Regions from separate parts of the Rothia sp. HMSC069D01 genome, predicted to be linked through region 2. Evidence: riboswitches for the same ligand, from Rfam matches in the RefSeq annotation. Region 2 holds a riboswitch; the other holds the start of a gene.
What was found. A riboswitch is a leader RNA that binds a small molecule or an ion and turns the genes downstream of it on or off. The one in region 2 is predicted to bind thiamine pyrophosphate.
Positions count from the first base shown of each region.

Region 1: linked by a shared signal. The riboswitch ahead of HMPREF2710_RS07995 (ECF transporter S component) and the one ahead of HMPREF2710_RS06540 (bifunctional hydroxymethylpyrimidine kinase/phosphomethylpyrimidine kinase) in region 2 are both predicted to bind thiamine pyrophosphate.

Region 1 is NZ_KV800109.1:26,713-33,244, forward strand. Features, by position in the region: gene dcd (dCTP deaminase) at 1-403, shown strand, start outside; gene HMPREF2710_RS07980 (septin family protein) at 534-1,865, shown strand; gene HMPREF2710_RS07985 (MFS transporter) at 2,061-3,485, opposite strand; gene HMPREF2710_RS07990 (DUF4235 domain-containing protein) at 3,646-3,879, opposite strand; TPP riboswitch at 4,147-4,247, shown strand; gene HMPREF2710_RS07995 (ECF transporter S component) at 4,306-4,938, shown strand; gene HMPREF2710_RS08000 (ABC transporter ATP-binding protein) at 5,027-6,532, shown strand, end outside.
Region 2 is NZ_KV800108.1:506,086-512,617, forward strand. Features, by position in the region: gene HMPREF2710_RS06540 (bifunctional hydroxymethylpyrimidine kinase/phosphomethylpyrimidine kinase) at 1-1,513, opposite strand, end outside; TPP riboswitch at 1,505-1,685, opposite strand; gene HMPREF2710_RS06545 (ABC transporter ATP-binding protein) at 1,930-3,678, opposite strand; gene HMPREF2710_RS06550 (ABC transporter transmembrane domain-containing protein) at 3,680-5,581, opposite strand; gene HMPREF2710_RS06555 (DEAD/DEAH box helicase) at 5,976-6,532, shown strand, end outside.

The DNA of each region.
Region 1 (6,532 bases), on a different contig from region 2:
GGCTCCTGATGAGCCGTTTATTTTGCATCCGGGTGAGTTTGTGTTGGGTTCTACGTATGAGAAGGTGACTCTGCCTGATGATGTGGCTGCCCGTCTGGAGGGTAAGTCGTCGTTAGGTCGTTTGGGTTTGTTGACTCACTCTACGGCTGGTTTTATTGATCCTGGTTTTTCTGGGCATGTGACGCTTGAGTTGTCGAATGTGGCGACTTTGCCGATTATGTTGTGGCCGGGTTCTAAGGTTGGTCAGTTGTGTTTCTTCCGTTTGAGTAGCCCGACTGAGCATCCGTATGGTTCTGGTGCGTATGGTAACCGTTACCAGGGTCAGCGTGGCCCGACTGCTTCGCGTAGTTATTTGAATTTTCATCAGACGATGATTCCGACGGATGGTTCTGTGGAGTCTTAGTCTTTCCCGCTTTGGGGTGCGGGCGTGCAGGCTGTGTGTTTGTGCACCCGCGTTGGGCGGTTTTTCGCCTGTTGTGCTCGTGCGTTCACTCGCGTGCGGGTTTTTATCTCTCACTCTCTAAGGATTTTTGATGAATCTGAAGCCTGTTGTTCTGCGTGTTGCTGGCGCGGAAGTTTCTTTGTACCTGATTGATATGTCGGACTCTTTTGTGGAGCGTTTTAAGAAGGCGTGGGAGCCTCTTGCTCCGGAGTTTTTTGATACTCCTGATGAGGCGTATGCTTCGTTGTCTCGTTTTGATCAGGTGATGTTGGTTCATGCGCCGACTGATGAGTCGGTGATGGATTTGGCGAATCCGTTGATGGGTTCGTTTGATAAGGTTTCGACGCTGCGTGTGGCTGATGATGATTCGGGTATGCAGGATCTGACGAGCCGTATTACGTTGGCGATGATTGAGCAGCTGGTTGGTCGCGGTGTGATGCTGCATGCGGCTGTTATTGGTGACCCTGAGTCGAAGCGCGCTGTGGCGCTGGTGGGTGTTTCTGGTAGCGGTAAGACGACTGCGTCGCGTTTCTTGGGTTCGAAGTTTGCGTACCTGACTGATGAGACTGCGATTATTTCGGATGAGGGTGTTGTGTCGCCGTATCCGAAGCCGCTGTCTGTGATTGTTGACCCGAATGCGCCGAAGGATCAGCAGAACCCGGTGGATCTGGGTTTGAACGTGGTTGATCGTGATGACCTCAGCTATGAGCTGTCGCGTATTGTGTTCATTTCTCGTGATGAGTCGGCTTCTGAGCCGTATTTTGAGCGTGTTCCACTGCATGAGGCTCTGGTGTTCTTGAGTGAGCAGAGCTCGGGTCTGGCGCGTCACCCTGAGGGTGTTGTGTCGCTGGCTAAGCTGGTGGAGCGTTGCGGCGGCGTGTGGCGCCTGGTGTACTCGGAGGTTGAGGATACTTTGCCGCTGGTTCAGGATCTGCTGAATGGCGGTGAGCTGCCGAATGCTGATGAGGTTGAGAGCCTGGAGAAGTACACGGTTGAGGATCACCTGCCGGGTGTGTTCTTGAACGGTACGATTGCGGTTTCTCGTATGCCGGGTACTTCGGGTGTGCGTGTGGGTGAGGACGGCCCGTTCTTGCTGCTGTGTGACACTGAGCTGAATGAGCTGTCTGATTTTGCGGCTGAGTGCTGGCTGCAGGCTGAGGGCGACATTTCGTACGATGACCTGTTTGCGCGTCTGGCTGAGATCTTTGAGGGTCTGCCTGCGGAGGCGTATGACGAGAACCTGAGCGCTCTGGCGGCTGGTTCGATGCTGTGGGTTCGTGTGATTGATGATCCGCTGATTGATGACGCGACCTGGGCTCAGCTGACCAGCGATGAGGTTCTTGATGAGGAGGAGCAGCAGATTGCGCTGGATTCCTCCGAGGATGCTGTCTCTGACGATGAGGATGACGTGGTGGAGGACTAGCCACTGCGGTTCTCTGGTATAGCTCTCTGGCGCGGCTTACTGAGCTCCGCTTGATAAGCACTGCTTAAGCACAAAGGAGGGGCGGGTAGAAGATCATTCTTCTACCCGCCCCTCCCTTTGCGTTTACGGGTTTGCGCGGGGGTTCGCAAGGGCGGTTTGCAGGACGCTTAGCCCCGCATGCTTTACTGGGTTGCCTTACTGGGCAGCCTTGTCGCGGCGCTTCTGCTCGCGGCGAGCCGCACGCACACGCAACGGGCCGGGTGCCTTCACCGGCAGCAGCAGGAGCAGACCCGCCACCACAACAATCAGAATACCGAGCACACCCCAAATCTGCGCGCCCATGATGCTCACACACAGGCCGAACAGCATCGGCGCCAGGAAGCTGGTGGCACGACCGGTGGTCGAGTACAGGCCGAACAGCTCACCCTCAGTGCCGGGATCCGCCAGACGCGCCAGGAAGGTGCGGGACGCCGACTGCGCCGGGCCCACGAACAGGCACAGCAGCAGGGCGCATACCCAGAACACGCCCGGTTCGGGGAAGAACAGCAACGGGGTAGCCGCCAAGATAATGCCGACCAGCGAGATAACAATGATCGTCTTCGGGCCCAGGTAGTCATCCAGGTAACCACCCAGGATCGCGCCAACCGCCGCGACAGCGCTACCGGCAATACCGAACAGGATCACCTCGGAAGTGCTGAAACCGAACGTGCCCGCCGCGAGAATACCGCCGAACGTAAAAATACCGGACAGACCATCACGAAACACCGCCGAAGCAATCAGGAACCACAGGGTCTGCGGGGACGTCATCTTCAGCCGCTTAATGGTGCGCCACAGCGCCTTGTAGGAGGCGAGCAGGCCGCCCTGACGAGCCGGGGAGAGACGCTCCATACCGAGCTCCAGGAAACGCAGCTCGCGGGTGGGCAGCACCTCCGGCAGGAAGCGCTCGCGGGTGCGCATACGCACCAGCAGCGGCACGCAGAAGATCAAACACCAGGCGGCAGCGAACAATGCGACCGCACGGATATTCAGGGCGTTATCGGTGGTCAGGCCGAGCACTTCGGGGGTAAGCACAAAACCCCACAGCACCACAGCCAGCGCCAGGATGCCGCCAATGTAGCCTGCAGCCCATCCGGCGCCCGAAATCTTACCGATATTCTCCGGGTGGGAGATGCGCGGCAGCACGGCGTTATAGTTCACGTACGCGAACTCGCTGAACACGCTCGCCGCAGAAATCAGGGCGACACCCAGCCACAAGTACTGCGGGGTGGGGCCCACGAAGAAGCACGCCGCCATCGAGCCGACTAGCAGCATGGTGTTCACACCGAGCCAGAAGATGCCGCGGCCAGACTTGTCGTTACGCTGACCGGTCACCGGCGCCAGAATCGCAATGAGGAACCCTGCAATGGTCAGACCCAGAGACAGCGCCGAGGAGGTCTCTTCGGGAGTGCCGAAATAGCTACTGGTCAGGTACACGGTGAAGATGAAGGTCATCATAATCGAGTCGAAGCTCGACGAACCAACATCCCACATGACCCAGGACGCGACCGAACGGCGGCTGTTCGCGTGGTCAACGACCCTACGCGGAGCCTTCGTCTTACGGCGGGGAGAAGAAATAGTCATAGTTGTGCTTTCGGATGCCGAGGTGGCGCTTCAGCGTAGCGGCGGCGTGAAACCGGCTGAAGTGGGGCGGGCGTGCTGAAGATGGAACACCAGGCGGTACGTACCGAGTGGAGATACGTACCGCCTAGTTCATGAACTTTCGCGCGGAAGGCGCAAAGTCTTAGTTGAAGAAACGACGCTGCAGGCGAGCAATACCGAAGCTCACCACAGCACCCACGACGGAGGTCAGAACGGTCCAGAGGATGACCTGACGCAGGGTGTCTTCAGAGTCGTGGGAAATGGCGGGAGGCTGGTTGCCGGTAGCCTTGGTCCAGGCTGCGCCCAGACCCTTACCAACCAGGGCAGTAGCGCCCATGTTGATACCCGCAATGGCAAGCTTAGCGACGGGGTTCATGTGTATCTCCTTAGCTGTATACGATGCGGCGTCCTGCCCGTGAACCCCTTCGGGGTTGGGTGAGAAAAGAGCGCCACTCCCTAGCGTATAGGGTTTAAGGCGTTCGTGCCGCCTTGGAGCCGCTCCGTCCCAAAATTGTACACCGTGCAATTCTGTAATGTGGGCAGAAGAAGAAAACAAAAAGCGGCAAATTGGCACGAACAGCCAGACACGCCTACAATCGAACCTGGGCTTCCACCTGCACCACAACGGTACGGACAAGGAAGCCCACAACGACAGGGGAGCGCCACCGAGGCGCTGAGAGTGCTAAGCAGACCCTCGAACCTGATCCGGTTAGTACCGGCGTAGGGAGTCGAATTTCTTCTCAATGCCCTCGTCCAATCAGAGGGCGAGGACATTCCCCTTCCAACGACGGAAGGATCACCAATGTCACAGAACGCAACCCCCGCCTCCCAGGCATCTAGCCAGGCAGAATCGAAGAAGCCGAACCTGCGCTGGCGAGTCAACGAAATCGTTATCGCCGCAGTTATCGCAGTAGCCTGCGCCGTCATCTTCTGGATCTGGGACATCGCAGTCGGCCCCGCCGCCAAAACTGCACTCGTAGCAGCACCCGAATTCCGCCCCATCGTCGCCGGCGCATGGCTGCTTGGCGGCACCCTCAGCGGCCTGCTCATCCGCAAGCCCGGTGCGGCACTCTTCGGTGAAATCGTCGCAGCATTCATCTCCGTGCTCTTCACCGGCGGCGCGTGGAGTGGTGAAATCCTGATTGCCGGCTTCTTCCAGGGCGTTGGCGCTGAAATCGCCTTCGCAATCTTCCGCTACCGTCGCTGGGACGCATTCGTAGCAGTCTTCGCCGGTGCGCTCAGCGGCCTGTTCATGGGTGTTAACGAAATCTTCATCTACTACCCCGACATGGAACCGGTCAAGGCAATCATCTACGTAGCGTGCGCCGTCATCTCCGGCGCAGTGATCGCAGGCTTCCTCGCATGGATTCTCGTGCAGAACCTCGCCAAGACCGGTGTGCTCTCCTCGCTGGCATCCGGCAAGACCCGCCGCTAACCACCAGCAACTATCCACCGGCTAGTCACTCACCACGAGTCACCACTCGGCACACTACAGCAGCCACACAAAAGGCTAAGGAACCATCATGGAAGCAACACCGCGCGGGGCGCGCATCGAGCTCAACAACTTCAGCTGGCACCACCCCGGACGCCCAGAACCCGTCATCAGCGGACTCAACCTCACCATCAACCCCGGTGAAAAAGTCCTGCTACTGGGCACCTCCGGCGCCGGCAAATCGACGCTCCTGCACGCCATCGCCGGTGTGCTCCACGATGACGACGGCGAATCCGCCGGCGGCACCATCACCATCAACGGGCAAGCACCCGCCGAAGCACGTGGCACCGCGGGCATGATGCAGCAGGACCCCGAATCCTCCATCGTCATGGCAACCGTCGGCAACGACGTAGCCTTCGGCCCCGAAAACCTGCGCGTACCCCGCGAAGAAATCTGGGGCCGCGTCACCGAAGCCCTCACCGCAGTAGGGCTCAACCACCTTGCCCTCGACCACCCCAGCAGCGCACTGTCCGGCGGACAGAAACAGCGCCTCGGCCTGGCGGGCATCCTCTCGATGCACCCCGGCGCCATGATCCTCGACGAACCCACCGCCAACCTCGACCCCTCCGGCGTGCAGGAAGTACGCGACAGCATCCTCACCGCTGCGGAGGCGACCGGCGCGACCCTGCTCGTCGTAGAACATCGCGTGAGCATCTGGGCGCCGCACATGGACCGCATTATCGTACTCGGCGAAGGCGGCACCATCACCCACGACGGCGCACCCGACACCGTGCTCACCGAAGCCCGCCAAGAACTCATCGACGCGGGCGTGTGGGTGCCCAACTACGTGCCGCGTGCGCCGCAGAGCAACAGCGATAGCAAGTACGGCGAGGCGCTACTTCGCGCCGAAAACCTCAGCATCACCCGCGCACAACCCACCCCCAAACAACGACGTGCACGCCGACGCACCATCAAACGCCTCGGCGACACCCCCGCACCCGCACCCACCGACCTGCCCATACTGCGCAGCGGCATCAACCTCACCCTGCACGCCGGCGAACACCTCAGCGTGCTCGGGCCCAACGGCGCCGGCAAATCAACCCTAGCCCTCACCCTCGCAGGGCTCCTCACCGCACCCGACGGCACCCTCACCGCCACCGACGCGCTGCGTAATTACGACGGTAACCACGGTGGCGAGCCCGCACACTGGGACGTGCCCACCTGGACCCCAGCCCAAATGCTCAGCCGCATCGGCTACGTCTTCCAAGAACCCGAATACCAATTCATCCGCGGTACCGTACGCGAAGAACTCGAACTCGGCCCCCGCCGACTCGCCGCACTCACCCGCGAACCCCTCAACGAAGACGACCTCACCGCCCGCACCAACGAACTCGCAACCCGCCTACGCCTCACCCACCTACTCGACGCCAACCCCTTCACCCTCTCCGGCGGCGAAAAACGACGACTCTCGGTCGCCTCCGCGCTCGCCACCGCACCGAGAATACTCATTCTCGATGAGCCCACCTTCGGGCAGGATGCCCGCACCTGGGCCGAACTCGTCGACCTCATCCGCGAACTCCTCGCAGGCGGTACCGCC
Region 2 (6,532 bases):
CCTCTTCGTACAGCCAGTAGCAGGGCAGGATCGCCGCGGCACCGACCACGTAATCATCACCGGCAGCGGTGGCACGCAGGAAATTCGTGTACCCCATCGTAATCGGTGAGGGCCCACCCAGACGCGCACGGTTCGCCAGCCAGCCCTCGTGCAGCTGCGATTCGGCGGCAATCGCCTCGTGCGCGCCGGCGGCCCAGTGCACCTGCGCCTCAGCGATGTCAGCACGCGCCGAGAGGGTCGCGAGCGCACGCGAATAATCACGCAGGTAGAGGGCGTCCTGGTCCAGGTAGAAGGCGAACAGGTCCTCGTCGAGGGTGCCGTCACCGAGGGCACGCACGAAGGGCAGGTCCAGGATCTGGTGCCAGGTTTCGCCACCGGCTGCCCAGAGGGCGGCGGTCCAGGGACCGGCGGGCTTTACGACAGCTTCACCGGCGGGCACGGGGCTGACCGGCAGCAGACGCTCCGGGCTGGTGCCGTCCAGAGTATTGCCCTCAGAGTCGGTGGTGGCGAGCAGGTGATGCCACGGGTACGCGGAGGCGGCAGCCTCCAGGCGGCGGGCACGGGCGGCGTGGTCCACCGGACCGTGGCCCTCACCGGAGCCGACCTGCAGCCCGGCACCTGCGGCAATGGATTCGTGGAGCCAGCGGGTGCTCCACTGCAGGGCGCGGTGGGTGTCTTCGCTGGTCAGAACGCTCTGCTCTGCGGTGTGTTCTGCGGCTTCAGTGTGCTGGAGCAGTTCCACGCCCAGGCGGGTTGCCAGCGAAGAGGACAGGGAGCATCCGGTGCCGTGCGTATTACGGCTGTCCAGGCGCGGGGTGTGTACGTGCGCGCAGGTGCCGTCCGGGAAGACCGCGGTGTTACCGGCGTCCTGACCGCACAGGTGGCCGCCCTTCACAATCACGGTGGTTCCGGTCGCCGCCGCAAGGTTCGCCGCCTGCTCGTGCGCCTCATCGAAAGTCTGGGCGGGCTCCTTCTCACAGAGCACGGCGAGCTCCGGAATGTTCGGGGTGATCACATTCACGAGCGGCACGAGGTCGCGAAGCGCCTGCTCCGCTTCCGCCTGTAGCAGGCGGTCACCGCTGGAGGCAATCATGACCGGGTCGAGCACAACCACGGGCACGGGGTGCTCGCTCAGCCAGGTGCGGACGGTACGGATCGTGTCCGCGTCGCCGAGCATGCCGATTTTCACGGCATCCACCGTGACGTCATCAAAAACGGCGGCAAGCTGAGCGGTCAAAAACTCCAGGGGCGGGGTGAATACTTCACGAACCCCACAGGTGTTCTGAGCGACCAGCGAGGTGGTCACGCACATGCCGTAACCGCCGGATGCGGTAATGGATTTGAGGTCCGCCTGAATGCCCGCACCGCCGGAGGGGTCGGTTCCCGCAATCGAGAGGACCCTCGGCACGCGAGCTGTCTGAGATGCCCGGGGGTTTCCGGAGGCGCTCGCGCCGGGTACAGGGTTGGTGGGGGTGGTGGGTGCGCACGAGGGCGCGGTAGGCTGCTCTGCCATTATCGATAATCCCTTCGCTAGTTCGAACTAGAGCAGGTTCAATGGGTGATTCTCTCAGCCTTGAGTTTTCTTACGCCGTTTCGTGCGCCCCCTGTGCCGTATGCCCTTCGTTGGGCGGGTGTTGGGCGGGTCAGCGGGTCGCGGGCGTCTCAAGGCACCCCATATCGCTCTGCCAGGTTATCACAACGATTCTCAGTAGCTGAAAGTTTTGCGGGTGACAAGTGAATCTCTCCGAAATTTTCGTTTGAGCATTGCGGTACTGCACCACCATTCCGGCTCAGGTTTTCCAGCGCAGGCTTCAGCACCCCCCCCCAGAACTCGCCCGTTAAAAGGCAATGCCCGGCACCGCTTTAGACGGTACCGGGCACTATCAGCCGGACATATCGCCGGGCATATCCACCGGGCTAGGCCAGAGCTTAGGTGAGGGCGAAAATCTCTGCCGGTGAACCCTCCGCAATGATCCTGCCCTCGTGCAGCAGGACCGCACGGTCAGCCAGCGAGGCGATACGCGCATCGTGCGAAATAATCAGCACCGCACGGTTCGCCAGCACGGCGCTCAGGGACTCGGTTGCGTCCGCGAGCTCCAGCTGAGTGGTGGACTCGTCCAGAATCACGGCGTGCGGGTCAGCAAGCACAATACGTGCCAGCGCCAGCTGCTGAATCTGGTCGCGAGTCAGCGGCGAATCCGCGCCGCTCACGACAGTATCCATGCCCTGCGGCAGGTCGCGCCACCAGCGGGCACCGATAGCGTCCAGCGCCTCGCCCATCTGCTCGACGGTTGCATCCGGCACGACCACCGTGAAGTTATCGGCGAGGGTGCCGAAGAAGACATGTGCCTCCTGGGTGCAGACCAGCAGTCGGGGGCGGCCATCGGCGGCGGCATCGGTCGGGAAGTCGCCGTGACCAACCGGGCGACCCATCACGGTGATGGTGCCCTCCAGGGCGGTCAGCGAACCACCAATCAGACGCGCCAGGGTGGTCTTACCCGAACCGGAACGACCCACCAGGGCGAGCGCCTCACCGCGGCGAATCTTCAGGTTGATGCCTTCAAGCACCAGGGCGTCCGGGGAGTAGCCGTAGGAGACGTCGGTGCAGTCAATGGCGTACTCCGGGTTCTTCACGGCTTCATCCAACACCTTGGAGAAGGCCTCGGCCCGGTGCTGTGCGCGCTCCTCACGCTGCTTCTTCGCCAGGGAGACCACACCAAACACGCGGCCCATGTTCACGAGCATGATGCGCAGGCTGCTGACGTGGTGGTTCAGCATGTCGGCGAGGGTTCGCAGGCTGAAAACCATGACCGAGGCGGTCGCTACGGCGCCCCAGCTTGCCCAGCCGAGAGCCACGCAGGCGGCACCCCAGAGCATGCACAGAACCGTGGGGATCCAGGCGTTGATAGCGTCCACGGTGAAGTACAGCTGGCGGATGCGCACCATGCCCAGCTGCGCGGCGAACTGGCGCTTGTTCTCGCCGGCGAAGGCGTCTTCACGGGCGGTATGAATGCCCAGCTCACGGATTGTGGAGGTGCCGCGAATGTTCTCGGTCAGCACGCTGTTGAGGTCGCTCACGCGCTCCTGAGCGGTCTGGTTGCGTGCCGCCATGAGCGGTAGCATCTTCGACATGATGAGGGCAAGACCGGCAATCATGGGCAGCATAATCAGACCCATTGCGGGGCTCACAAACGCCAGGGAGAGCGTAGAGATAATGAAGTACAGCAGCACGTAAATCGCGCCGAGCAGGTCCTCACTGACGGATTTTGCTGCCGAGGAGAGGTCGTCGGTCACGCGGGTGAGCAGGTCGCCGCTGCCGGCTTCTTCCACGGTGCGTGCGTCCAGGTCGAGGGTGCCGTCGAGGGTGTCCTGGTTGGCGTCACGGGTGACGAGCGCACCCAGTCGCGCCGCACTGTACGAGGAGACCATGAGGGTTATCGCCTGCACGATGAATGCCGCCAGGATAATCAGAATCGGCTGCCACGGGTAGCTGGAGAACTTGCCCGCCACCACGTCGTCCACGGTGGCACCAATCTGCAGGGGCACCACCGCACCCATGAGGGTGCTGACCATGTAGATGACGAAGGTGTAGAGGGCTCGCCCCTTATGCGCCGCGAGGTAGTTCCACATGCGGCGTGCCACGTAGGCGGGGGTTTCGATGGGGAGCTGCTTTGCCATGCTAGTTCACCTCCTGATTCTGAGTGGTTGCGGGGGTTTCTGCCTGAGCGACGGGGTAGCCGTCGCGTTCCATGCGGCGGGTCGTCTCCGCGGTCGTGGAGACAACGTAGACCTGCTTCATATCCTGTAGCAGGCCGGGGTAGCCGACGGGCAGGCGGTCGCTACCGACCTGGGTTTCCATCGCATCGTAGATGTAGCGCTGGCTGGGTTCGTCCACGGAGTTCAGCGGCTCGGTCAGGATGAGCACCTGCGCATCCTGTGCGAGCGCGCGGGCAAGTGCCAGACGCTGACGCTGACCGCCGGAGAGGTTCGCGCCTTCGCTGGTGATGCGGGCGGCGAAGTAGTCTTCGGGGTTGCGTCCGCCCAGTCGGTAGGCGATTTCGCGGGAGTCGGTAATCTTCAGCAGCTCCTCATCCTTTGCCTGTGCCAGCTCCTCGTCGGGGTTCGGCACGGTGCCCAGGCGCAGGTGCTCCTGCAGGGTTCCCGCGAAAATCATGGGGTTCGGTTCGCTCAGCAGCACGCGGCGGCCGGTTGCGTCCTTGAGGTCCTCTCCCCCGCGTCGCAGGGTGCGGGCAAGCGCCTCGGCGTAGTCCTGCGCGGTGAGGTTGTAGTCGCGCGGGTTGACGTACACGATGCGCGGGTTGCTTGCACCGGCGGGGGCGACGGGTACGGGCACCTCGAGGGTGCTCGCCTCGACTGCCTGTTCGGCGCGTGCCAGCTGCGCCATTTCTTCGTCGGTGCGCGGGCTCTTCAGCACGCCCTGGCGTACGCCCGCGTGACCTTCGAGGCGGGCGACCTTGGCGAGCGCAATCTTGGCGTATCGCCATGCGGTGAGGAAGTTCTGGGTAATCCAGATGGGGCCGCCCATCATCGCGATAATGGAGGCGACGGTCACCAGGGACGCGGCGGGTGTGTCGGATACCCAGCGGCCGTTTTCGACGTGGCCGGTGAGGGCAAAGCCGATGCCGAGCAGGGTCACGGCACCGCCGAGCAGCGCGCGGATGAGGAACATCCAGCGGTGCGTCTTTTCGTAGCGCATGTAGCTGTCGAAAACTTCGTCGGTGCCGCGGTGGTAGCGTTCACGCATCTGCTCTTCGGCGCCGAGGCCGGCGATGGTGCGCAGACCGGTGGCGATGTCGGAGGCGCGTGAGGAGGCTTCGCCGTCCTTTTCGCGGTATTCGCCGATCTTGGATTCGAGGAAGGTCGAGTACCAGGCGATAACGCTAACCACGATAATCGTGCCGATGAGGGTGACAATCGCGGTGGCGGGGTTGATCAGCCAGAGCTGCACGGCACCGAGGGTCGCGATGATCATGGCGTTGACGAATAGCGGCAGTGAGAAGTAGACATCCGTAATGCGGCGTACGTCTTTGTTCATGACGGTGACCGCTTCGCCGGAGTCTACGCCAGCGCGGGTGCGCCCCATGAGCCGGTTGATGTAGATACGCCAGTCGCGGCTAAGTTCCGCGCTGAGGGTCATGGAGGTGCCCCAGCCGAAGAACTCATTAATCACGATGAAGGTGATGGCTGCGACGACCACCCAGAACATGGGCCAGGCGTCGGGGGCTTTGCCGGCGATGTGCTGGTTGATGAATTGACCCACCATGACGGGGATAAGAATCGCACCGGTACCCGCGGTGGTTTCACCCGCGACGGGGATTGCCCAGCGGTGCCAGGGGTATTTGTATCCGGGTGCGGTGACGCGCAGGGCGAGGCGCTTTTTGAGGGCTTCCTCTTCTGCCTTGCGCTGTTCGCTACCGGTTACTTCCTGTGCAGCTTTTTTCTGCGCAGTTTTCTTCTGAGCGGCTTTTTCCTGCGTGGTTTTGTTATGCATGGATTCTTCATGCGTAGCTTCTTCACGCGCGGCGTTTTCTTGTGCCTTGTCAGCGTTGTATTCAGTCATTCAACGTCTCTCCTTTCTCTTACCCTATTCCTTTATCAATGTGGCACGCAACACTATTTACGCAATAGATGGGCGTGTCGTCATTTATGCAACGTATTTTGGGGCGTGTATCGACCGCACAGTATGGTCCGGCATCAATCGGCGGACTTGAACCTAGGCGGTAATTTATGCGGCATGGAACCCTGCGGTGTGAGGCTCTGCAGTGTGGAGCCCTGTGCCTTTGACCTTCTGAGCGCCAGGTTGTGCATCACTGCATCTAAAACGCTTTATTCCACCCTACCTGAACTTTAGGTTTTCCCGCATTAGAGCACGCGACTTTGCACCTATGCCGAGTTGTTCCCTCGTAACGATAACGCCCCCGCGTCCGCCCTATTCCCGATAGACTGGAATCCTCATGAGTATTTTGAATTTTCTTTCTCCCTCGCTGGGCGAGAACCCCGGCGATTACAATCGACGCGATTTCAAGGTCAACCCCCTCACCGCCGAAGAAATCTATGAGGCGTTCACCGAGTGGATTTCAACCCGCGGCATGACCCTGTACCCCGCCCAGGACGAGGCTGTTCTGAGCATTGCCGCCGGACATAACGTGGTGCTGGCAACCCCGACCGGTTCGGGTAAGTCCACTGTGGCTGTTGCCGCGCATTTTACGGGCCTGGCGACCGGTCAGCGTTCCTACTACACCGCCCCCATTAAGGCGCTGGTGTCTGAGAAGTTCTTCGACCTGATTAATATTTTTGGTGCCGAGAACGTGGGCATGATTACCGGCGACTCCGCCATTAATACGGAGGCGCCCATTATCTGCTGCACCGCGGAAATTCTCGCCAATATTGCCCTGCGCGAGGGTAAGGATGCGGACCTGTGCCAGGTCATCATGGACGAGTTCCACTTCTACTCTGACCCGCAGCGCGGCTGGGCGTGGCAGCTTCCCCTGCTGGAGCTTCCGCAGGCGCA